Regions from separate parts of the Marinobacterium sp. NO-S09 genome, predicted to be linked through region 4. Evidence: predicted binding sites of a transcription regulator. Region 4 holds the regulator's gene; each other region holds the start of a gene.

Region 1 (6,127 bases), 1.8 Mb from region 4:
GTGTGCTGGGTGACCACCTGCTTATTGTCGGACGGGTTGATGCACTGAATACAGCACCCGGCGAGCCACTGCTGTTTTACCGGGGTGCTTTTGCCCAACTGGAAAGCTGAACCGGTCACTGCATCCGGATCGCGATTGCGAACAAGACCTGAACAGGACTCTGTGCATGATGAAAACAATGAACAAATCCAGCCTGGCACTGGCCATGGCTCTGGCGTTAACCCTGACCACTGAAGCTCAGGCAACCGAAGGGGGCGGCTCCAACTATCCTATGGGCGCCGAAAACTACCTGATGGGTGCGCTGCCGCCTCCCGGTGTGTATCCGCTGATCTATGCCAATCGCTATGCGGCCGATGATCTGATGGATGATGCCGGTGACAGCCTGCCGATCGATTTCCGCCTGCGTGCCAATGTGGTGGCCCCGCGTCTGGTATGGGTGACGGATACGACCCTGCTGGGTGGCCAGCTGTTCCACGCTGCACTCCTGCCGTTAGTAGATATGGATGTGTCGGTTAACGGCATGAGTGACAGTAACCGGGGTATTGGTGATCTGGACCTGACCGCCTTCGCACTGGCCTACCACCACAGCCCCAACTTCCACTCGGTAGTGGGGATGGATGTGTTTGTGCCGGTGGGTGAGTATGACGCCAAGGATATGGCCAATATCGGCCGTAACTACTGGGGCGTACAAGCGGCCTATGCGGCATCCTGGGTTAACCCGACCGGCTGGAATGCCGACATCAAGCTGATGTACGACTACAACTTCGAGAACAGCGATACGGATTACCAGTCCGGTCAGGAACTGCACTTTGACTATTCCGTTGGCTATGGCGTCAGCTCCAACTGGGTCGTGGGTGTGGGCGGCTATGCCTACAAGCAGACCACCGGGGATGAAGTGAATGGTGTTGATATCGGTAATGAGGGGCAGGCATTCGCCATTGGTCCGTCCATCAAGTACGACAATGGCAAAGGCTTCTTCCTTTCACTGAAATACCAGAAAGAGATGGCGGTGGAGAACCGTCCTGAAGGTGATGCCTTCTGGATCAAGACCATCATTCCTTTCTGATCTTCACCTTCCTCCGTTCGACGCTCGTCAGCCCTGGGAACAGGGCTGACGTTTTTTGTTTCAGGCGGTCTCCAGCTTCTTCAGTCGATAGGCCAGCTGCGGCCGTGTCATGCCCAGCATACGTGCTGCCTGGGATACGTTACCCTCAGCACGGTCCATAGCGCTGCGAATCAACTGCTCCTCCATCTCTTCAAGGCTGAATTCGTCATTGAGCAGCTGCTCACAGAGGTCGGCCTGGGACAGGCTGGTGTTGGGTGAGCGGTTGGCAATTTCCTGCGCCAGTACCCCCTGGCGGTTGATGCTGTTCAACGGGTGGGTGGGTTCGGACAATGACGGGAAAAACGCATCCAGATCGATGGTGTGGTTGTTGTCCGTGAGGATGACGCCCCGCTCGATCATGTTCTCCAGTTCGCGGATATTTCCGGGCCACTTGTAGTGCATCAGCGCCTGCATCGCCTTGTCGGACACGCTCAAGGTTTGCTTGTTATAGAGCGTGTGGTACTTCTTCAGGAAGTGATTGACCAGCAGGGGAATGTCTTCGGTTCGCTCGCGCAAGGGCGGGATATGCACCGGATAGACATTCAGGCGGAAGAAGAGATCAGCGCGGAACTTGCCGTCGCTGACGGCCTGTTCCAGATCCTCGTTGGCCGCAGCCACCACGCGCACATCGATGCGACGGGTTCGGGTGTCACCGACGCGTTCCATTTCACTCTCCTGCAGTACGCGCAGCAGGCTGGCCTGAGCCCGAGGGGACAGTTCGACCACCTCATCCAGGAAAATCGTGCCACCGTGGGCGCGTTCAAACTTGCCCTCGCGGGACTGGGTGGCGCCGGTAAAGGCGCCTTTTTCCACACCGAAAAGCTCAGCTTCGATAAGGTCGGGCGGGATACAGGCACAGTTGACCGCCACAAAGGGCTTGTCGGCGCGATCTGAGCTTTGGTGCAGCCCCTTGGCAACCACCTCTTTACCGACACCGGTTTCGCCTTGCAGCAAAACGGTGACGGGACTGGTGGAGGCACGGCGAATCATCTGGCAGACGTTCTTGAAGGCGCCGGACTGCCCTACGGAATTGAACAGCAGGTCGTCACTCTGGTCGCTGCTGCGGAAGTTGTCACGCAGCTCACTGAGTTCGCTCTGCAGGCCAAAGAGTTCATCCGCGATGGGGTCGGGCAACAGGTAACGTTCCAGCTCGGCCTGGTCTTCCCACTCATCGGCAGGGCGCCCATGAATGTGGCAATGGTCATGGCCCATACCGGCACATTCGGTCTCCTTGAAGATGATATTACGACCCATAAAGTAGGTGGTATAGCCGCTGGCATAGCCGATCAGCGTCCAGCAGATAGGCTCGTCGGCAGGGCCAAAATCCTGCATGTGCACATCGGCCTCGTATGAGTCGAACCAGTTGAATTCTGCATCGAATTTGCCGCTATTAACGTCCAAATCCAGAGAAACGGGTTTTACGTTGACCATCCCTTTGATGCAGTGCAGCTGAGGCCCGACGAAGAAGGCATCCTCCTTCGACATGTCCGGTCGAATCTTGTCCACCAGCTCGGCATCCTTCCATCCCGAATGGTAACCAAAGCGCATCAGAAAACCCTTGGCGCGCTCGATACCGAGGGTCTCTATCAGCTCCTTGCGCAGCAGTCCCATGACGCTGGAGTGGATTAGCAGCATGCGTTGTTCATTGAGCCAGACCTTCCCCTGGTCGCTCTCAAAGCGTATCTGAGACAACAGGTCGCTGCTGCCCGGAAACTCGAGTGTCTGCGTGTTAGCCATAGTTGTTTTTATACCGGCCGTTTTTGTGAGTTGTTATGTCGATCAATTTTTGATCGTTTTTTGCACAGTGTGTCTTTTTTATTGTTGGAGCATTTGGCTTCAGTTTGGAAGTGAAAGTCTAATATATGAGACTAAAGTCTAATGATCTGGTGCTGATTAAAAAATCAACATTCTCATCATTTGATCAACAAATCCCGCAGATTTTTCACCATTTGATCAGCTTCGGCAGAACCTCCCTATGTCGGGTTTACTCCCTGAACGCGGGGTATCAGATGCAAAATAATTATTTTTAATAATTATAAATCAATGGGTTATGTTTAATTTTCTGTGCATTTCTGTCGTTTTAATTCCGCTTTGGCACGCCCGTTGCTCCAGTGCAGGGTGAACATGCGTTGATGAGCAGAGGATAACAATGACAAAACTCAAACTGCACAACAGCAACGATGACCTGCCCAAACGGCAGAGTTTTGATCGTTTGACCAAATACATCCGTGTCCGCAGTGAACCGGATGCCCGCTTTGTCGAATTCGATTTTGCCATTGGTGACCCCTCCCTGTTTGTCGAGCTGGTGATGCCTCAAGGAGCCTTCGAGGCTTTCTGCGCCAGTAACGATGTGGTGCCCATGACCGACGCGCAGACCCAAGCCGTTGATGCCGAGATGGAAAAGTGGCGTTACGGCGAAGAGACGCTGATGTCGCACAACCACAGCCGCGCTTCCGAATAACAACAATCGCAGCCTGGGAATAGATCGATGAGTATTGAAATCAAAACCGCCACGATGGAACCGGTCCGCAATACCTACGCCAACGTGGAGCGTCGTTTCGGTGACAAGCCGGCGACCCGCTATCAGGAGGCGACCTATGACCTCCAGTCCGAGACCAACTTCCACTACCGCCCGCTGTGGCAGCCCGAGCTGGAGCTGAACGACCCGCGCCGGACCGCCATCGTGATGAGCGACTGGTACGCGTTCAAGGATCCGCGCCAGTTCTACTACGGTGCCTACGTGCAGCAGCGCGCCAAGATGCAGGAAGTGGCCGAGAGCAATTACGCCTTCTTCGAAAAGCGCGATCTGGCACGCTTCCTCAGCGATGAAGCTCGTGCTGAGGTGATTCGCTTCCTGGTACCGCTGCGCCATCTGGAACACACCGCCAACCTGAACAACATGTACGGCGCAGCCTACGGCTTCGGTACCGCGATTACCCAGGCGCTGCTGTTCAACGGCATGGATCGACTGGGTATGGCGCAGTACCTGTCCCGTGTCGGTCTGATTCTGGATGGCAACAGCGGCGATGCCCTGGCCGAGGCCAAGCAGCAGTGGCTGGACGCGGACATCTGGCAAGGGCTGCGTGCCCTGTGCGAAGAAACTCTGGTCACCGAAGACTGGTTCGAGGTGATGTTGGCGCAGAACCTGGTGATGGATGCACTGATCACCGACCTGGTGTACCGCCAGTTCGATCAGAAGCTCTGTGATGCCGGCGCTCAGGATATCGGCATGCTGACCGAGTTCATGCAGCTGTGGAACAAGGATGCGACGCGCTGGATTGATGCGGTGCTGAAAACCGCCGTGGCTGAATCCGAAGAGAACAAGGCGCTGCTGGCGCAGTGGATCGAGAAGTGGCGTGGCAAGGCCGCCGAAGCATTGGCACCTCTGGCCGACGCGATGTTGGGGGCTGATGCCCTTGGCGAAGCACTGGCCTCGCTGGACAAGCGTGTCGCCAAGGCCGGTATCAAGTAATCAGCGCAGCCAACAACAAGGAATCAGCCTCATGTCCAAAGTGTATATCGCCCTGCAGGATAACGACGAGTCCCGCTATATCGTTGAAGCGATCGAAGAAGACAACAGCGAAGCGACCGTTATCCACATGCCCGCGATGATCCGTATCGAAGCGGAAAATTTCCTCGCCGTAAAACGCGAAACCGTTGAAGAAAAAATGGGCCGCGACTGGGATGTGCAGGAGCTGCACATCAACCTGATCACCCTCGGTGGCAACGTGGACGAAGACGACGATCAGCTGACGCTGACCTGGAACGAATAACAATAAGGTGAACCCGATGGCAGCCAAGAAACTCAACATCAAAGACAAATACCGCTTGTTGACCCGTGACCTGGACTGGGAGTTCTCCTATCAGGATCGCAACAAGGCATTCCCGTTCGAAGAGTTCGAAGGGATCAAGATCACCGACTGGTCCAAGTGGGAAGATCCTTTCCGTCTGACCATGGACGCCTATTGGAAATATCAGGCCGAGAAAGAGCGCAAGCTCTATGCGATTTTCGATGCTTTCGCCCAGAACAATGGCCAGTTGAATATCTCCGATCCGCGCTACGTCAATGCACTGAAGATCTTCCTCACTGGCGTGTCGCCGCTTGAATATCAGGCGTTCCAGGGCTTTGCCCACACAGGTCGTCAGTTTGGCGGAGTTGGTGCTCGTGTCGCTTGCCAGATGCAGTCGATTGACGAGCTGCGTCACGTGCAGACGCAGGTTCACGCCATGAGCCACTACAACAAGTTCTTCGATGGTCTGCAGGACTGGTCGCACATGCACGACCGTGTCTGGTACCTGTCTGTGCCCAAGTCCTTCTTCAACGATGCCCGTGCGGCGGGTCCGTTCGAGTTCATGGTGGCGATCGGCTTCAGCTTCGAATACGTGTTGACCAACCTGCTGTTCGTGCCGTTCATGTCCGGCGCGGCCTACAACGGTGACATGGCGACCGTGACCTTCGGCTTTTCCGCCCAGTCCGATGAAGCGCGTCACATGACCCTGGGTCTGGAAGTGATCAAGTTCCTGCTCGAGCAGCATGAAGATAACGTGCCGATCGTGCAGAAATGGATCGACAAGTGGTTCTGGCGCGGCACCCGTCTGCTCACCATCGTCTCGATGATGATGGACTACATGTTGCCCAACAAGGTGATGAGCTGGAAGGAGGCCTGGGAAGTCTACTTCGAGGAGGCTGGCGGTGCCCTGTTCAAGGACCTGGCGCGTTACGGCATCCGCATGCCGAAATACGCCGACATCATCGAGAAGGAAAAAGAGCACGTGTCGCATCAGGCCTGGTGGACTTTCTACACCCACGGCCATGCCGCCGGCTTCCACACCTGGATTCCGACCGATGAAGAACTGGACTGGCTGAGCGAGAAGTACCCGGACACCTTCGACAAGTACTACCGTCCGCGCTGGGAACTGGCCAAGGAGATGGAAGCCAAGGGCGAGCGTTTCTACACCAAGGCGCTGCCGCAGCTGTGTACCACCTGCCAGATCCCGATGCTGTTCACCGAAATGGATGAC
Region 2 (6,127 bases), 180 kb from region 4:
GCTTCCCAGCTGGGCACTGAAATTGGCATCGGGCACGTTGGCTGACATCAGCGTTATTCACCTAAAAGGCTGTCGAGCTCAAGCATACTATCGGCAATACGCTCGTTATTGATCTGGTATGAGCCGTCTTCAATCGCGGCACGAATACGGGCAACACGGTCACTGTCGACACCACCGTTATCGGAGCTGTCTACAGACGAGCGCTGCAGAGCCTGAGCGGTATCACTGATTCGCACGGTATCCGCACGCTCGCCTCGCTCTGGCGTTGTCGCAGGCTGGCCGGCGGCGCCTGACGGGGTGCTGCTCTGCTGGTCGCTGACTTTGCCACGGTTGCCAGCCGACGAAGCCGGGGACAGGCCGGGAAAATCGATAGCCATTTTAAATTTCCTCGCAATCTGTTCTGTGCAAGGGTATCGGTCGCCTTGAAGAAAACTTTAATATTTTTTGTTGCTGGTCAATAAGTGCATTCGAAGGCACTTGAAGACTGCACCGAGTATAGCGAAATGATAGCTGCCTCGCGAGTTGATCAGGGTACCTGCACTCTGCCGGGGCCGGTTATACGTGCACGTATCTCGATATTGGAGCGGCTGTTGAGCACCGATATCACCTCGCCTTCCTTGCCATTTTCCTGAGCAATCCCCTCAGTGCGGATCACCACACTGCCGCGCCTTGCTTCTATGATCACCGGGTCGCCTCGCTGGATTGCTTGTGCCTGTGCCAGCATGCGAGGGGTTATGGCGGCATCGGTACCGATGCTGATGCGGGCAACACGTCCAACAACATCCTGCTGACGTTGAAAATAGTCACCTCTGAGGTTGCTGATCTCGCGTTCTCGCAGTGCCAGCTTGCCAGCAGACAGGCGGCTGCCTTTGACGATCGGACTTGTGGCGACCACAATCGTTTTATAGTGCTTGACCGTACCGGTTACAAACAGGCTCCAGCGCGGCTGGCCACAGCTGACTTTTGCAGTGATGCGCTGACCGCTATGAAAGGGCAGCTTGACCTGCAAAGGATTTTGGCAGGGTGACAGGCGAAGCTGAGAAGGGATGGGATTGAGGTGAATCTGCAGTCGGCTATCTGGTACTTTGGTGAGAAAGTGTTGTTTAATGGCTTCAGACACCTGAACGTTGATCTGTTCTGAGATAGTATTAGCAGAGGCTGATTCGGCGAATAGCCACGATAAGACTATGGCCAATGCAGCGGTAACTGGTGTTAAATTGAAAGTACTCACGCGGGTGTCCTGGCTGAGCGAAGCCGGGCTAAACTTTTTATCAACGACCTCGGGGTTGGTTAGATCATGTCAGGGATCCTGGATACTGTAAACCTGCGCACGCAGATGGTGGGCCAAAACCGCCTGGAGCTGTTGCTCTTTGGCCTGGAAACCAGTCAAAGATACGGCATTAACGTATTCAAGGTGCGTGAAGTGCTGCAATGCCCCGATTTGACGGAAGTGCCGCGACAAACCTCCTCCATCAAGGGGATGGCCCATATCCGTGGCGAGACCATCCCTGTACTGGACCTGTCGGAGGCCATCGGCCGAGCGCCTATCCCCAAGGAAGACCAGGCCAAGTGCTTTCTCATCGTGGCCGAATACAACCGTCGTACCCTCGCGTTCATGGTGCGTAAGGTCGACCGTATCCTGAACACCCAGTGGGATCAGATCATGGCGCCGCCGAAGGAGATCGGTAACGAAAACTACCTGACCGCCGTGTTTGAATATGAGAAGAAGCTGGTTGAAATTCTGGACGTAGAGCAGATCCTGGCCGATCTTTATCCAATGTCCACTGATGTGAGTGACGAAGTGGCGACTCATGATGTACGTGAGCGCGCCCGCGAGCATCACGTACTCATTGTCGATGACTCGGCTGTTGCGCGGAACCAGATGCAACGGAGTCTTGAAGACTTGGGTGTGAAAGTGTCAGTGGCCAATAATGGTCGCCAGGCGCTGGAGATGCTGCATGAACTGCTGGACCGTCAGGTCGATGTGGAAAAGCTGTTCTTGATGGTGATTTCCGACATCGAAATGCCTGAGATGGATGGCTACACCTTGACGTCCATGATTCGGGACGACTCGCGTATGGCCAAATTGCACGTCGTGTTGCATACATCACTCAGTGGCGGCTTCAACGTCTCCATGGTGAAAAAGGTCGGTGCCGATGGCTTCCTGGCCAAGTTCAACCCCAACGATCTGGCAGGTGTGGTCGTAAACCGTATCCGTCAGGTTGAATCCGCACAGTAAGTACACAAAGGGACCCGGCCTGTGAGCACTGGCTTCAGCATTACGCCGACAGAGTTCAAGGAATTCAGCGCTTTTCTGGAGAAAAGCTGCGGTATTCTGTTGGCGGAACACAAGCAATACCTGGTGCAGAGCCGCTTGAGCAAGATTATGCAGCAGCAGGGCTGCGGCGGTCTCAGCGACTTGGTGATGCGCCTGAACCGGCCCGGCGGCAACACGCTCAAGGAACAGGTCATCGATGCGATGACCACCAACGAGACGCTGTGGTTCCGCGATATTCACCCCTATGAAATCCTGCGTAACAAGCTGCTGCCAGAGCTGAAGACTGAGAACCGTTTTCAGAAGCTGCGGATCTGGTCTGCAGCCTGTTCGACGGGGCAAGAGCCCTATTCGATCAGTATGGTGATTGACGAGTTCAAGCAGAGTAACCCGGGCTCGTTTTCGTCTGGCGAAGAAATTCTGGCGACTGATATCTCCTCGACCGTGCTTGAGCAGGCGCGCCGAGGCGAGTACGAAATGCTGGCGCTGGGGCGTGGCCTGTCGCAGGACCGTCTGCATAAATTCTTCCAGTCTTCACCTCAGGGCAGCTGGACGGTGAAACCGAACATCAAAAGCCGCGTACGCTTCCAGAGCCTTAACCTGCTTGGTCAGTACAGTACTCTGGGGCAGTTTGACTTGATCTTTTGCCGCAACGTCCTGATTTACTTCTCTTCCGATGTGAAGCTGGAAATCCTGCGCAAGATGCACAAGCAGTTGCGCCCTGGTGGTTATCTTTTGCTTGGCGCTTCCGAGTCCCTGTCTGGACTGAACGACCTCTACAAAATGATCCACTGCCGCCCGGGTATTATTTACCAGGCGATCTGACCTCATTCAGAGCGGCATGTGCCGCTCTTGCCGCCTTGCCGGCCCGACCTTGCCGCTTTTTACCTCCATTTGCCGTCATTAACTCCTACGGTCTCGCCATAGCCCAGTAATCACGTGATTCTCCTCTATTGGCATGCTGCTTGCTTTGTTTAATAGCAAAACGGGTAGCGGCAATCTTCTGGAGGCATGTGAATGGCGATCAACTTCGATTCAGCACTGGGTGTACATGATGATGCGCTGGCATTGCGTGGTCGCCGTGCAGAAGTGCTGGCCAACAACATTGCCAATGCGGATACACCTAACTTTAAGGCACGTGATATCGATTTTGCCGCCGTACTGGCTGGTGAGACCGATAGCTATGAGTTGTCCTTGGAGCAGACCTCAACCGGGCACCAGGATGCTTTCCTGTCGCCGGATACCGCAGCGGACTTGATGTTCCGTACAGCGGTTCAGCCATCGGTGGATGGCAATACGGTCGAGTTGCAGGAAGAGATGGCGCGTTACACCGATAACGCCATCCGCTACCAGGCTTCTTTCCAGTTCCTGAACAGCAAGTTCAAGGGACTGACATCTGCGATCAAGGGTGAATAATCATGTCACTGAGTAACGTATTCGACATCGCCGGCTCCGCCATGACTGCCCAGACGGTGCGCCTGAACACCACGGCCAGCAACATGGCCAATGCCGAAAGTGTCAGCTCCAGCGAAGAAGAGACCTACCGTGCCCGCAAGCCGGTGTTCTCGCTCAAGGAAATTACCCAGGAGCAGATGCCGGAAGACTATCAGTCACTGGTGCCGGGGCAGGGTGTTCAGATTGACGAAATCGTGGAAAGTGAAGCGCCGCTGCGCATGGCGTACGAACCCAACCACCCAATGGCGGACGAGCGCGGCTACGTGTACTACCCCAATGTGAATGTGGTTGAAGAGATGGCGGACATGATATCGGCGTCCCGCTCTTTCCAGATTAACGCCGATATTATGAATACGGCCAAACAGATGCTGCAGCGTACGCTGACGCTGGGCCAGTAAGGCAGTAAGAGGATTGCGCCATGAGTAATGTAAACGGCGTCGGCAATAACAATATTTACGACCAGATCAACCAGACAAACCAGAGCCAATCAAAGGCCTTGGACAGTCAGTCTGAAGACAGTCAGATGTTCATGAAGCTGCTGATTGCACAGCTTCAGAACCAGGACCCGACCAGCCCTGCTGATCCGGCTGATTTCATGCAGCAGATTTCAACCCTCAGCAACGTGGAAAGTATCCAGAACCTGGCCAGCACTATGGAAAACATGAGTAGCACCATGCTCAGTAGTCAGGCTGCGTTACAGGCCTCTTCCATGGTGGGGCAGCGAGCCTATGTAAATACCAATATTGCCCAGTTACCGCAGCAGGGCGGTACAGTCGATGGCCTGGTTTCCACCGATATCAGCGCCAGTGATATCCGGATTTCCATTATGGATGGCAGTAACAACTTGGTTGATCAGGTCAGTATGGGGGCCATGCCCGCTGGGGATCACAACTTTGTATGGCAGGCTCACGAGGATGTCCCAGCAGGTAACTACAAAATCATTGCTGAGGCGGCCACAGGTGCTGATGGAAGTTACGAAGAAGTTGGCACCTATATGGGATTTAACATTAACAGCGTCACTCTAGGACAGAACGGTATTGGTATGAAAGTGAATACTAATATCGGCTCAATTGAAATGAGTGAAGTGAAACAGCTCGGTTAAGCGAGGATAGAATAATGGCAGGTTTCAGTACAGCAGTTACAGGCCTGAAAGCATCTACTACCATGTTGGATGTGGCCGGTAATAACATCGCCAACTCTAGTACTGTTGGCTTTAAATCATCCCGCACTGAGTTTGGTGATATTTACTCAACGGCGGTTGTAGGTGCTGGTTCATCCAATACACCAGGATCTGGTGTAACGGTGACAGATATCGCTCAGGACTTTAGTGCCGGTACGATTGAGTTTACTAACAACAATCTGGATCTGGCGATCAATGGGTCAGGTTTTTTTCAGCTGAATGATGGTCAAGGTGGTGTGACCTACACTCGAGCAGGTGCTTTTGAGCTAGATAAAGAAGGTAACATCGTTTCTAAAACTGGAAAGTTCCTGCAAGGGTATGGTCTGGATGCGGATGGTAACCGCTTACCGATCGAAAATATGAAGGTTACTGAGAAGGAGAGCCCTCCTAAAGCAACTGAGAACATTGATCTGTCATTTAATATTGACTCGCGTGAAGATGCTACACAGCTACTACAAACTTACGATAAAGATGAACCTGCATCTTTTACGTATACAACAACTGTCCGTACGTTTGATAGCTTGGGTAATGAACATACGGTAAAGCTCAATATGCGGGAGCAATCACCTGAGCGCAACACTTTTGCCTATGACACGGGTACTACTATATCTGGAGTAGATGTAACAGCGGGGCCTTTTGGTGGGGCTCTGGATCCAAACGCTTTGCCTCAATGGGCAATAGATTTGCAAGCAGCAGATCCGCGTGTCGATATATATAGTATAAATTATGATGGTGCGGCGACGCCCTCACTAACTTTTGAAACTTATGCTTGGGCCACAGACCAAGGGGATTTGGTTGTGACTGATGGTACAGATGTTGTGCCAAATAACCTAACTGGTTCGGCTCATTACAGGGATGCAAATGAAGTTTGGGCCTATGAGCTTGCGAATGTAACAAGCCCTGCTTCAGGTGTTGTTACGATTGGCGGTGTTGATATTGGTATTGAGAACGCGGTTGATGCCTCTTCGATTGGGCGAAGAATTGCCGAGTTTGAGCCTCAAATATTAGACTCTAATCCAAATATTCAATCAGTACAGTTTGACAGTAGCAGCAACCCTCCTTCGATAAAGGTTACCTTCAAAGCAGATGAAGGTGATGTTAATAACGGTGATTTGGACTTGGTTCAAGTCAATGACTTGAATAACTTTGATTTTGGAGATGCTACCGCAGCTGCCGGTGCTCAAAATGTTGGCCCGGCTGTTGTGCAGCAAGGTGAT
Region 3 (6,127 bases), 1.4 Mb from region 4:
CTCAGATTGCATTACGGGGCCGCTTCGGCCCCTTTCATACGCAAGCGGTTATTTTATTCTTTAGCAATTAAGCCTTAATGGGCAGCCAGCTTGGTTTCAACGCTATCGATCTTGTCTTGCATGCTCTGATCCCTGTCAGTCCGGGTTCCCAGTCGCATGGATGAAGTAATGCGCGGGGCGCCCATTTCATGAACTACTTCATGGCAACGTTTTACTGCCGCCATTACTTCGTCCCAATCGCCCTGAATGTTGGTGCCATAGGCATGCATCTGGTGCTCAAGCCCCGCATCCTCCAGCACACGCTGGCAGGCCGTTACATACTCGGATACCGAGACGCCAACCCCAACGGGGACTACACAAAGATCAATCATGACGTTCATATCAGCTTCCTGATTGGCTAAAAGGAATCTTCGCTCCGTATTCTAGACGGAATGACGACCTGAGGAATCTACAACGCCACGCATGGACATTCTTTTAATGGCTGCGAACCCAGCGCTCGTTTGAAAATTCCACCGGGAATCCCGCCCATTCGAGGAACTCTGCGAGGGTACAGCTCCCCGTCTCGTAACTGCCAGCCCCGGCTACGGTTTTATACACCACCAGATCACGGGCGGAACGAATTACATCCGGGCCATCCAGCACCTGTCTGACCGCCCAGCGATCCCCCAAAAGTCCGTTGCTGTAGTAGCCGCCAACACTGATTTCAAACTCTTTCTGAGCCGATGTAGTGGCATGTTCGACAGCCAAATCAAACAACTCGGCAAGCTCTTCAGACGTTACATCAACATAGGAATTGACCTGCTCCATCGCAGCCGCCAGATCTTCATGGCTGAGCATACTGCCCTGTTTGTTTTTGCCCTGGGCCTGTTTTGACAAGGTACGTACCGACAACACAGCCGGGTATCGGCGCCAGGGAAAAACACCATTGAAGAGACAGGCAACGCTCAGCATACACATCAGGTTGATCAAGACAGGTGTCAGCAGGTAGGCAAACCCCAATGCATGAACGGCATCGCCTCCAATGACGGCCGTTAATGCCGTGGCACCGCCTGGTGGATGAATACACCGGCAATAGTGCATGGCTGCCACTGCCAACCCAACCGCCAGAGCCGGCGTTAAGGGGTTATCTGGCAATAGTTGCTGACAGGCGACCCCTATCGTTCCCGAAATCAGATGCCCTGCCAACACAGCCCAGGGCTGGGACAAGGCACCATGAGGAACCGCGAACAACAACACCGCGGTTGCCCCCATGGAGGCCACCATTAACGCACCACTTTGTTCGCCCAAGTACAGGTGTGAAACATAGTACACACTGAGCAGGCTCAGCATTGCGCCCAACCCGGAAATCAGCTTTTCAACATGGCTGATGGTATTCTCACCAATGCTCAGCAATTGGGTGATCATTGATTCTTTACGCTCAGGCATTCAGTTTCAACTCCTCTACATTTATCTCCAACCGCTTTAAAAGACGGTTAAAGTTACCCGGATCAACCCCCAGTGCTCGGGCGGTAGCTGTTCTATTGAATGCGTGCATCCGCAAGGACTGAACAATCATATCGGCCTGAAAACGGTCCGTTGCTTCGCGTAAACTTAAGGTTTCAGTAAATTGTGGGTGCTCATGAGTTTGGAAAGGCGCGCCTTCTGATGCACTAAGATGCGTCGGATCAACCGGCAATTCCAGTAGTGCCGCATCCAGTGTCAGCACCCTTCCGGACGGCTTGCGGGTGGCAGACAATCGCAAAACTGCCCTGCTGATCAAGTGCTCCAACTCACGCACATTGCCCGGCCAGTCATACCCGGTCAGTGCTCTACACGCGTGTTTGGATAACCTTAGTGAACCAAGCCCCAATTTACGGCGATTCAACTCCAGGAAATGACCGGCTAGCAGAAGTACATCCCGTCCCCTTTCTCGCAGAGGCGGGACAGTAACGGGATAAACGCTGAGTCGGTGATACAGATCCGCACGAAAACGCCCGGCCAGTATTTCCTCTTTCAGGTTACGGTTTGTCGCCGCAATCACGCGTACATCCGCACAGTGGTAATGATCACTGCCCAGCCGCTGAACTTCTCCGGTTTGCAAGGCGCGTAGCAGCTTGGGTTGCATGGCCAATGGCAGCTCACCTATCTCATCCAGAAACAGTGTGCCCCCGTCAGCCAGCTCAAACTTGCCCTTGCGCGCGCCCGTCGCTCCCGAAAAAGCCCCCCTGGTATGTCCAAACAGCTCACTTTCAATCAGGTTTTCCGGCAATGCTGCACAGTTCACATACACCAATGGCGCGTCAGCCCGAGCGGAGCCCGCGTGAAGATGTCGGGCAACCAGCTCCTTCCCGACCCCGGTTTCACCGCTAACGAGGACAGAGAGGTCTGAAGCGGCAACCAGATCGAGCTCTTTAACCAAGTCCTGAATAGCACTGCTTTCCCCCATTATCTCGCTGTACCCGCTGTCCTGTGACAGTACCCTGGCAACCTCATGCTCCTTCTTGACCTGATGTTCCAGTGACTGGATCAGCTCAGCTACCCGAATGGATGCTTCCGCCAAACGGACAAACACTCGCAGCGACTCCAAGTCCAGTTGATCAAATGCCTTCGGATTTAGCGCATCCAGTGTTAGCAGACCCCACGGCTGTTCATCGATAAATAGCGCAACGCCCATGCAGTCGTGCACATGCAACGCGGTTTCAGGCCCGTTGATCAGACCGTCATAAGGGTCCGGTAGTGCCGAGTCAGACGGAAAGCGAACCGGGTCTCGGCTGAGCAGGATTCTGGACAGCCGCGGATGGTCGTCTACACGAAAGGTTCTGCCCTGGGTGTCATCTGACATACCGGATGTTGCCAGCGGGTAAAGCACAGAATCCCGCAAGCGCAGAAGCGCAACCGCATCACAGGGAAAGTGGTGCTGTATCCTTTCCAGCAACTGCTGATAGCGCTGGCGGGGTGGAATATGCCGCGACAAGTCAGAAACGACCGATATCATCGATTCTGAAATACCTGAAGTAGTCATTTAGACAATGCCAGTGTCAATTTAACAATATGGCCTACCAGTCAAAATGACATGAAAAGCCTTTAAGATGTATATAGTATCAATGTTATAGAGATTGGCACAGTTCCCGCATAGATGGCAGCAAACATCGTCGGCCCTTAACAGCCTGTTAGGGCCGTCACATAAGGAGAAAGCTATGCTGTCCAGCGAAACCCGCGCCATCATCGATGCCACCCTGCCCGCTGTTAAAGAGAATGCACGCGCCATCACTGAAGTGTTCTATCCATTGATGTTCAGCCGCTACCCGGAAGTGAAGGCCTATTTCAACCAGGCCCACCAGGTTCAGGGCACTCAACGCCAGGCACTGGCCAATGCCGTTGTCGCCTATGCCAGCAACCTGGACAGGCTGGAACTACTGGGTGATGCAGTATCACTGATCGTGCAAAAACACGCGTCCTTGAACATCCTGCCGGAGCATTACCCGATCGTTGGTGAATGCCTGCTGGCGGCCATCAAGGAAGTTTTCGGCGACGTTGCAACGGATGAAGTCCTTAACGCCTGGGGCGAGGCCTACCAGCAACTGGCGGATATCCTCATCGCCGCGGAAGAAAGTGTTTATCAGGAGAATGAAGCCAAATCTGGCGGGTGGCGAGGCGAACGTGAATTCCGCCTGATGGGTAAAGAACGCGAAAGTGACGTGATCACATCATTCTACTTTGTACCCACTGATGGTGAGCCGGTAGCCGATTTTAAACCCGGCCAGTTCACCACCATCATTCTGGACATTAACGGCGCAACAACGCGTCGTAACTACTCCCTGTCTGACAGCCCCGACAAGCCCTATTACCGCATAAGCGTAAAACGCGAACCTCAAGGCCTGGTATCCAATTACCTGCACGACCACCTGAACCCCGGTGACACCGTAAAGCTCACCCCACCCTGTGGTGACTTTGTGCTGCAAGACACCAACCGCCCGCTGGTACTGCTGTCCGGCGGCGTCGGCCTGACCCCGACCATCAGCATGCTGCGCCCCGCACTGGATAGCGGCCGCGAGGTTCACTTTGTCCATGGTGCCCTTAATAGCGCCACCCATGCTTTCAAAGGTGTCGTCGACCAACTCAACAAGGAATACACAAATCTGCATACCAGCTACTGCTACAGCGAACCGCTGGCAGATGATCAGGACGTTGCCACAGGGTTTATCGACCGCTCGCGCCTGGAAGCCCTGCTGCCGCTGGAGAAAGCACCAGACGTATACTTCCTGGGCCCTAAAGCCTTTATGCAGAACTGCTACCGCGACCTGAAAGCTCTCAATGTGCCGGCTGAACATATTCGTTTTGAGTTCTTCGGACCATTAGAAGAACTCGATAGCGCTGCAGTGTAAGTGAAAATCTACCTTTGAGCTTGGCAAAGCCCTGCAGTGGTTGCAGGGCTTTTTTGTGACCACCCAGCCTGATATGTTCTACCTCTGTGCTGGAGACACTATGGCAACAGTTTCAAACACCGGCATCTGTTGGCAACACTCGGAAATCTGGTCCAATATCAGTAGATCATGAAGTTGTGTAAAACGCCTTTTACTTGTTATTTACACACAAAGGTTTACTTGCTGGTTATTGTTGCATCGTAATCTTTATCACTTGAGGTCGGAAATGACAGCCCAAAGACATAATGAAGTCCTGGACTTTTGGTTTAATGAACTTGAGCCAAAACAGTGGTGGCAGAAAGATGAAGGGCTTGATTCCATGATTCAGAAGCGTTTTGGCTCTCTTCATAGTCAAGCCAAGGCAGGCGAGCTGTTTACGTGGCGAGATACCGCTTTTGGAAGCCTCGCCGAGGTTATCATTCTTGATCAGTTTTCACGCAATATCTACCGTGACACACCTGAGGCATTTGCTTCTGACCCTATTGCGCTGGCTTTAGCGCAATTTGCGATATCAAAAGAATTGGAAAAGGAATTGTCTGATATTCAATGCTCTTTCTTATATATGCCGTTTATGCACAGCGAGTCAAAATTGATCCATGTAGAGGCCGTGAAGCTTTATGAAGCCTTAGGTATCAAAAAAAATCTGGATTTCGAACATAAGCACAAAGTGATCATTGACCGGTTTGGCCGTTACCCTCACAGGAATATAATTCTGGGACGCCAGTCGACCGAGGAAGAAAATGAGTTTCTTAAACAACCAAACTCGGCATTTTAAGATTCTGCATAATAAATCAGGTTATGAAATACAGCCGGTTTATCTGACAGGTTACGGTAGCCATGGTACTTGTCAGCGGCAAATCGAATGGCATCCCCCTGCTTCATCAGTTGCCACTGCCCTTCAAGAAGCAGCTCCATCTCGCCTGAGATGACGATGACATGCTCAGTCACACCTGACACATGGGGCTCGGATAAGCGCTCGTATCCGGGCAGCAAGGTCAGTTCAAAGAGTTCGAATCCGTATTGCTGATCATACGGAAACAGAGGCGCGACCAGCATTTCATCGGTGGACGGTTTGTGGCGCAGCCGGTCGGCTTCTCGAATGTCATTACTGGCAGAGGCCTCCTGATTGTTTTCGATAAAGGTTGAAAGCGAGGTGTTGAATCCACTGGCGATTTTCCAAAGCGTAGCCAGTGTGGGGCTTGATTCACTGCGCTCGATCTGTCCGAGCATGGCCTTGCTGACCCCCGTTTCCTTCGAAGTTTTGTCCAGGCTCCAGCCCTTTTCCTTGCGCAGGGCTTTAAGGCGATGAGACAGGAACTGGTCGATCGGCTGCATTGATGGTTACCACTGAATAGTTAGTCGCGGGATTGTGCGTTATAACGCACAGGTGTACCCTTCGTTTTGTGCGCTATAGCGTACGAATGGGATTTGGCCGGGTCAAGCGCCTGGGGTTGAGCATATCCAATGCGGGATTAGTTTACGCAGGCGGGAGCGTGTTTCATGAAGGCATTACTGAGCCTTTCACATATTTCAGCAGGTTTCGTTGCCGTGCTTGTAGGGTATACAAGCTCAGCAGTCATTATCTTTCAGGCCGCCGAAGCGGCGGGAGCCGGGCCTGCCGAGATTAATTCCTGGCTATGGGCGCTGGGTATCGGGATGGCCGTGACCAGCATCGGGCTTTCACTCTACTATCGCGCGCCGGTATTAACCGCCTGGTCGACTCC
Region 4 (6,127 bases):
CAGCAGCTCGCGTTCGTTGCGAATGGACTGCTGCAGGCTCTGGTTATTGTCGCTCAGAGGGTGACGGCGGCGTGTGGCATTGTAGCGGCGCAACAAGGTGGCCTCGCCGGCGTCAAGAAACAGGGTTTCGATGCCCAGGTTCGGCAGCTTCTGCAGCTGGGCCATGATCTCGGGGAACTGCTGCAGGTTGCTGGGCTGGTTGCGGGCATCAATGCTGACGGCAATTTTGCTGATTGGCTGGGGATCGGCCAGCATCAGCTTGATCAAGTCAGGCAGCAGCAGGGCAGGCAGGTTGTCGATGCAGTAGAAGCCGACGTCTTCCAGTACCTGAAGTGCCGTACTTTTACCTGATCCCGAGCGACCACTGAGCACAACCAGGCGCATGCTCAATGCTCCTGGCAGAGCTGTTGGACGCGCTCCAGCAGATCATCGGCACTGCCGCAGGCTCGCAGCGAGTCCCGCGTTTCCGAATGGTTGAACAGTTCAGCCAATCCCGCCAGGGTTTGCAGATGTTCTTCGGCGCCTTCTTCCGGGACCAGCAGCAGGCACACCAGATCAACCGGGCGATTATCGATGGCATCGAAATCGATCGGGCTGGTCAGTGTCATCAGCAGTCCAACGGCCTTGTGTACGCCGGCCATACGACAGTGAGGAATGGCGACGCCTTCACCGATACCGGTGCTGCCCAGGCGTTCACGATTGATAAGGCCGCTGAAGATATCTTCAGCGGCCGGGCCATCCAACTGCTCTGCAATGGTTTGGCTGGCGAGTTCGAGAACCCGCTTTTTGCTGACTACATCGACGTGGCAGAGTGTGCGCGATGGGGTCAGCAGTTCTGATAGTTGCATGTGGTTACGTGCTGCTACCGGTTATTTGTGGGATTTCATCTTTTCTTTGTGCTTGATGATCTGACGATCGAGCTTGTCGACCATGCCGTCGATGGCGGCATACATGTCGTCGTGTTCGTTCGCAGCAAAGACTTCACCGCCGGCGAGGTGGATGTTGGCCTCGGATTTCTGGCGCTGTTTCTCTACGCTAAGGGTGACCTGTGCATTGGTGATGTTGTCGAAGTGACGTTCCAGACGATCAAACTTGTTACGTACATAGTCATTCAGGGCATCAGTCAGTTCGACATGGTGGCCAGTGATGTTGATCTGCATAGGTTTTTCTCCTTCTCATAGGGGTGCAGCAGATGCACCGCCTTCACTCTCATTAAACCAGACGCTTGCGCTCATTAGAAGGCGGAATGTGCATTGCCTCCCGATATTTTGCAACGGTACGGCGGGCAACGTTAATGCCCTGTTCCTTGAGTAGCTGTGCGATTTTGTTGTCACTCAGCGGTTTGGCTGTATTTTCATCATTGATCAGCTTCTTGATCAATGCGCGGATGGCGGTAGACGAGGCGGCTCCGCCATCGGAAGTACCCACATGGCTGGAGAAAAAGTACTTTAGCTCGAAGATGCCACGCGGTGTGTGCATGTATTTCTGGGTGGTAACGCGCGAGATGGTGGATTCGTGCATGTCGACCGCTTCGGCGATGTCATGCAGAACCATCGGTTTCATGCCCTCGTCACCTTCTTCAAAGAAGTCGATCTGGCGCGCCACGATCTCCGTGGTGACCTTGAGCAGTGTTTCGTTGCGGCTGGCCAGGCTCTTGAGGAACCAGCGTGCTTCCTGCAGGTGGTTCTTCAGGTAGGTGTTGTCGGCGCTGTTATCGGCGCGGCGCACCAGGTCGGCATACTGGCTGTTGATCTTGAGCTTGGGTGAGGCCTCATTGTTGAGGCTCACGGTCCACTGGCCCTGCTGTTTGCGCACCAGTACATCCGGGATGACATACTGCGCGGCTTCAGGGCTGATGATGCCGCCGGGCTTGGGGTTCAGGCTCTGGATCAGGCTGATGACCTGTTGCAGTTCCGGCTCCTTCAGGCGCATGCGGCGCATCAATGTGCGGTAGTCGTGGCTGCCCAGCAGATTAAGATGGTCGCGCACCAGGCGGATCGCATAGGGGCGCAATGGAGTATCTTCGGGCAGTTGCAGCAGCTGCAGACGCAAGCATTCATTGAGGTCGCGGGCACAGACACCGGTCGGATCAAACTGCTGCAGGCGGTGCAGCACGGCTTCCACTTCATCCAGCTCCGCATCCGCAAAGTCCTCGGGCTGGTGATTCTGGAAATGCTCCAGCAGATCCTCGGTACTGGTGGTGAGGTAGCCATCGGCATCCACCGAGTCAATGATGGCCAGCGCGATCTGGTAATCGGTCTCACTCATGGGGGTGAGGTTGAGCTGCCACAACAGGTGATCCTGCAGGCTGTCTTCCATGGTGTCATTGTCGCCCGGCGACCAGTCGTCATCACGGGGCTGGGACGGTGTGCTCTGGTGCTGGAAGGTGTCATCCCAGCTGCTGTCCGTGGTCAGCTCGGCCGGAATCTGATCATTCCAGTGATCTTCGGGCTGGTCATCACTCCAGTTGTCGTCACTGTCAGCGTTGTCGCTGGTGCTGGCGGTTTCCCGGCTGGACGTGTTGTCCGCTGAGTCGCTGTCCTGACGGTCGCTGTCCGCCTCGGCGGCCTGATGAGTCTCATGCTCCTCTTCGGCTTCCAGCAGGGGGTTGCTGTCCAGCGCCTCCTGAATCTCCTGTTGGAGGTCCAGCGAGGAAAGCTGCAGCAGGCGGATTGCCTGTTGCAACTGAGGGGTCATGGTCAGCTGTTGGCCGATCTTGAGTTGTAAGGATTGTTTCATAAACGACTGCCAATTGAACTGCTAGGAAGACTCCCGGGGGAAAGCCGCTAAAGCGAGAACTGCTCGCCCAGATAGGCACGACGGACTTGTTGATCCGCCAGGATCACCTCCGGGGTACCCTGTGCCAATATGCCTCCTTCACTGACGATATAGGCTTGTTCACAGATATCAAGCGTCTCACGCACGTTGTGGTCTGTGATCAATACACCGATACCGCGTGATTGCAGGTGGCGAATGGTCTGCTTGATGTCACTGACCGATATGGGGTCAACGCCGGCAAAGGGCTCATCCAGCAGAATAAAATCAGGTTCTGTTGCCAGGGCGCGGGCGATCTCTACCCGTCGACGTTCGCCGCCGGAAAGCGACATGCCCAGGCTGTCTTTCAGATGGGTGATATGAAACTCTTCCAGCAGCTCTTCCAGCAGGGCCTTGCGGCGGCTGGCATCGAGCTCGGGTCGGGTTTCCAGTATCGCCATCAGATTATCGCGCACGCTGAGTTTGCGAAACACCGAAGCTTCCTGAGGCAGGTAGCCAATACCGCGTCGCGCACGCTCGTGCATGGGCATGCGGGTGACATCATCCTCGGTGATCATGATCTGGCCCCGGTCAGCCGGGATCAGGCCCACAATCATGTAAAAACAGGTGGTTTTGCCGGCGCCGTTGGGGCCCAGCAGGCCGACTATCTGGCCGCTGTCCACGTGCAGGGAAACGTCACGTACGACTTCGCGACCCTTATAGCTTTTGGCAAGATTGCGGGCTTCCAGACGTTTGGTGGGTGCTGTCATTAATTTGAATCCGTCCGCGGCTGGATGACCATGCGTACACGTTCGCCATTGGCGTCATCACTGCCGAAGGCATTTACCACGGCTTTTTCCATGTTGTAGACGATACGCTCACCGGAAAATGAATCCTGACCCTGATCGACGCGGGCAGATTCGGTGATGGTCACTTCCTGGCGATTAACCTGGTAGTCCATACGCAGGCCGTAGGCGCGAGTAGGGGCGGCATCGGCCTCGGGCTGCTGATGAAATTCGGCCGGTGAGCCGGTCGAGATAATGCGCGAAACACCGTTGCCCTGGCGGTGCAACTCTACGCGCGCGCCCTTGATCAGCATACTGCCCTGCCGAATTTCCACGTTACCGGTGTATACGGTGATACCGGTGCGCTCGTTGATGCTGGCGCGATCAGCGCTGATGTTGATCGGCTGATTATGGTCATCCGGCAGTGCCTGAGCTGCCGCCGGCAGCCAAAGCAGTAGAGCTGCGCAGAGTCCGCGTAGTTTATTGTGCATGGTAAACACCCTTAACATCCGATAGCAGTTCTATCCGCTGTTCCTCAAAATACACATCCATGCCGAGTGCCTCGGTGGTGTCATCTCCGCGTTCTACCCTGACAATCTGTGCCGTATGGGCACGTTCTTCTGCCGGGTATAGGGTCAACTGTTCTGTGCTGAGTTTGACTGTGGCTTCGGACTGGGAATTATCATGAAGCAGTACACCGCCTGCAAGCTCTACCTGCTCATGCGAATCCGGTACCTCGCCTTTATCCGCTCTGAGTCGATAGGGAGTAGTCTCATCCTGCCCCGGTACATTGACCTCGGGGTTGTGTAATCGGGTCAAGCTGAGTTCGGGCAGGTGTTGCATCAGCTCGGTATTGATCTGATGCGCTTCGGAGCCATCTTCCTGCCAGCGCGTAATGCGTGCCTGTTCAATAAAGAAATCGACGTTCTCCTCGGCGCCACCGGAGGGCGCCGGGGTGTTCACGGTCGGACCGCTCCAGCCCAGCCAAAGCAGAGGTGGTGTCAGCAGGGTGGCCACAACGGCCAGACGCCACCGCTGATTCAGCATCCGCGGTACTCCTGATACAAGGCTTCCAGTTTGCCCTGGGCCGCGAGGATCAGCTCACAGAATTCACGGGCAGCGCCTTTGCCCCCCGAAGCCTGGCTGCACCAGTCGGCTTCCTTGCGCACCAGCGGGTGACCATTGGGGACGCAGGCACCAAATGCGGAATGCAGGATGGCCGACAGGTCGGGCAGGTCATCACCGATATAGGCCGTGTCGCTTGCCTGGTGGCCGCTCTGGTCCCAGAGTTCACGCAGAGCGGTGAGCTTGTCCTCTCGGCCCTGGCGCAGGTAGGTGATACCCAGTGCTTCGGCGCGCTGTTCCACCTGGGGCGAGCGGCGGCCAGTTATAATGGCCGTTTCAATGCCGCTACGCTGCAGCATCTTGATGCCCAGCCCGTCCAGGGTGTGAAAGCTTTTCACTTCGCGACCGTCGGCAAGAAAATTCAGGCGACCATCCGTCAGGATGCCATCCACATCGAACACAGCCAGGCGGATATCTTTCAGGGCCTTGCGCTGTTCCGGGGTCAGGGATTCCAGTTGCATCAAATCACCCCCGCCTTGAGCATATCGTGCATGTTGAGTGCGCCGATGGGACGGTCCTGTTCATCGACCACCAGTAGTGCATTGATTTTGCGTTCCTGCATCAGGCTGAGGGCTTCGGCCGCCAGAATGCCGGGCTGCACACGGGTGCCGCCTTCGGTCATGACTTCGGTGATCGGGGTGTTGGTCAGATCGAGTCCCTGGTCCAGAGTGCGGCGCAGGTCACCATCGGTGAAGATGCCGAGCAAAACGCCTTCGGCATCCGTGACAGCTGTCATGCCCAGATGTTTCTGGGTCATCTCCAGCAAGGCTTCACGAATACGGGTATCGGTGGCGACGGCCGGTACTTCACTGCCGGTGTGCATGATGTCTTCCACTTTCAACAGCAAGCGGCGCCCCAGGCTGCCGCCGGGGTGCGAAAAGGCGAAGTCTTCGCTGCTGAAGCCGCGTGCTTCCAGCAGGGCAATGGCCAGGGCGTCGCCCAGGACCAGCTGCGCGGTAGTGCTGGATGTGGGCGCCAGACCCAGCGGGCAGGCTTCACGGTCTACCGGAATATGCAGGCCTACGTCAGCGCTGCGGGCCAGTGTGGAGTTGGGGTTGGCGGTAATACTGATCAGCGGTGCCCCCATGCGCTTTATCAGCGGCAGGATGGTGACAACTTCTGAGGTTTCGCCGGAGTTGGACAGGGCCAGCACGACATCGTCGCCGGTAAACATGCCCAGGTCACCATGGCTGGCTTCACCGGGGTGAACGAAAAAGGCCGGTGTGCCCGTGCTTGCCAGGGTGGCGGCAATCTTGTTGCCGATGTGGCCGGATTTGCCCATGCCGGTAACAATGATGCGGCCAGGGCAGCTGAACATGAGTTCGCAGGCGCGGGTGAAGGCGCCGTCCAGGTGGTTCAGCAGTTCTTGCACAGCCTCAATTTCAAGCCGGATGGTCTGGCGGCCCGAGGCCAGGTAGTCGGTTGCGGTCATGCCGATAGGTCCGTCTCGTTTCAACGTCGGA

The links. The regulator sigma-54, encoded in region 4, starts transcription at its own class of promoters, with help from an activator protein. The targets are predictions, from matches to a motif close to TGGCACNNNNNTTGCTNT.
Region 1: the regulator sigma-54 is predicted to act here: its motif matches at 3,198-3,215, upstream of O3C79_RS07030 (phenol hydroxylase subunit).
Region 2: the regulator sigma-54 is predicted to act here: its motif matches at 3,230-3,247, upstream of flgB (flagellar basal body rod protein FlgB).
Region 3: the regulator sigma-54 is predicted to act here: its motif matches at 3,097-3,114, upstream of hmpA (NO-inducible flavohemoprotein).

Annotation. Positions count from the first base shown of each region.
Region 1 is NZ_CP168954.1:1,484,651-1,490,777, forward strand. It holds gene O3C79_RS07015 (flavin reductase family protein) at 1-110, shown strand, start outside; gene O3C79_RS07020 (SphA family protein) at 167-1,066, shown strand; gene O3C79_RS07025 (sigma 54-interacting transcriptional regulator) at 1,127-2,842, opposite strand; gene O3C79_RS07030 (phenol hydroxylase subunit) at 3,255-3,566, shown strand; gene O3C79_RS07035 (aromatic/alkene monooxygenase hydroxylase subunit beta) at 3,594-4,577, shown strand; gene O3C79_RS07040 (MmoB/DmpM family protein) at 4,609-4,878, shown strand; gene O3C79_RS07045 (aromatic/alkene/methane monooxygenase hydroxylase/oxygenase subunit alpha) at 4,895-6,127, shown strand, end outside.
Region 2 is NZ_CP168954.1:3,989,763-3,995,889, reverse strand. It holds gene flgN (flagellar export chaperone FlgN) at 1-48, opposite strand, end outside; gene flgM (flagellar biosynthesis anti-sigma factor FlgM) at 54-377, opposite strand; gene flgA (flagellar basal body P-ring formation chaperone FlgA) at 527-1,120, opposite strand; gene O3C79_RS18425 (chemotaxis protein CheV) at 1,298-2,239, shown strand; gene O3C79_RS18420 (CheR family methyltransferase) at 2,261-3,100, shown strand; gene flgB (flagellar basal body rod protein FlgB) at 3,293-3,691, shown strand; gene flgC (flagellar basal body rod protein FlgC) at 3,694-4,128, shown strand; gene O3C79_RS18405 (flagellar hook assembly protein FlgD) at 4,149-4,832, shown strand; gene O3C79_RS18400 (flagellar hook protein FlgE) at 4,847-6,127, shown strand, end outside.
Region 3 is NZ_CP168954.1:2,390,440-2,396,566, reverse strand. It holds gene O3C79_RS11060 (MTH1187 family thiamine-binding protein) at 75-380, opposite strand; gene O3C79_RS11055 (HPP family protein) at 475-1,425, opposite strand; gene norR (nitric oxide reductase transcriptional regulator NorR) at 1,418-2,974, opposite strand; gene hmpA (NO-inducible flavohemoprotein) at 3,177-4,364, shown strand; gene O3C79_RS11040 (DUF924 family protein) at 4,630-5,178, shown strand; gene O3C79_RS11035 (helix-turn-helix domain-containing protein) at 5,175-5,738, opposite strand; gene O3C79_RS11030 (benzoate/H(+) symporter BenE family transporter) at 5,904-6,127, shown strand, end outside.
Region 4 is NZ_CP168954.1:3,807,631-3,813,757, reverse strand. It holds gene rapZ (RNase adapter RapZ) at 1-384, opposite strand, end outside; gene O3C79_RS17590 (PTS sugar transporter subunit IIA) at 387-848, opposite strand; gene hpf (ribosome hibernation-promoting factor, HPF/YfiA family) at 870-1,160, opposite strand; gene O3C79_RS17580 (RNA polymerase factor sigma-54) at 1,213-2,739, opposite strand; gene lptB (LPS export ABC transporter ATP-binding protein) at 2,787-3,524, opposite strand; gene lptA (lipopolysaccharide transport periplasmic protein LptA) at 3,524-4,030, opposite strand; gene lptC (LPS export ABC transporter periplasmic protein LptC) at 4,020-4,586, opposite strand; gene O3C79_RS17560 (KdsC family phosphatase) at 4,580-5,125, opposite strand; gene O3C79_RS17555 (KpsF/GutQ family sugar-phosphate isomerase) at 5,125-6,096, opposite strand.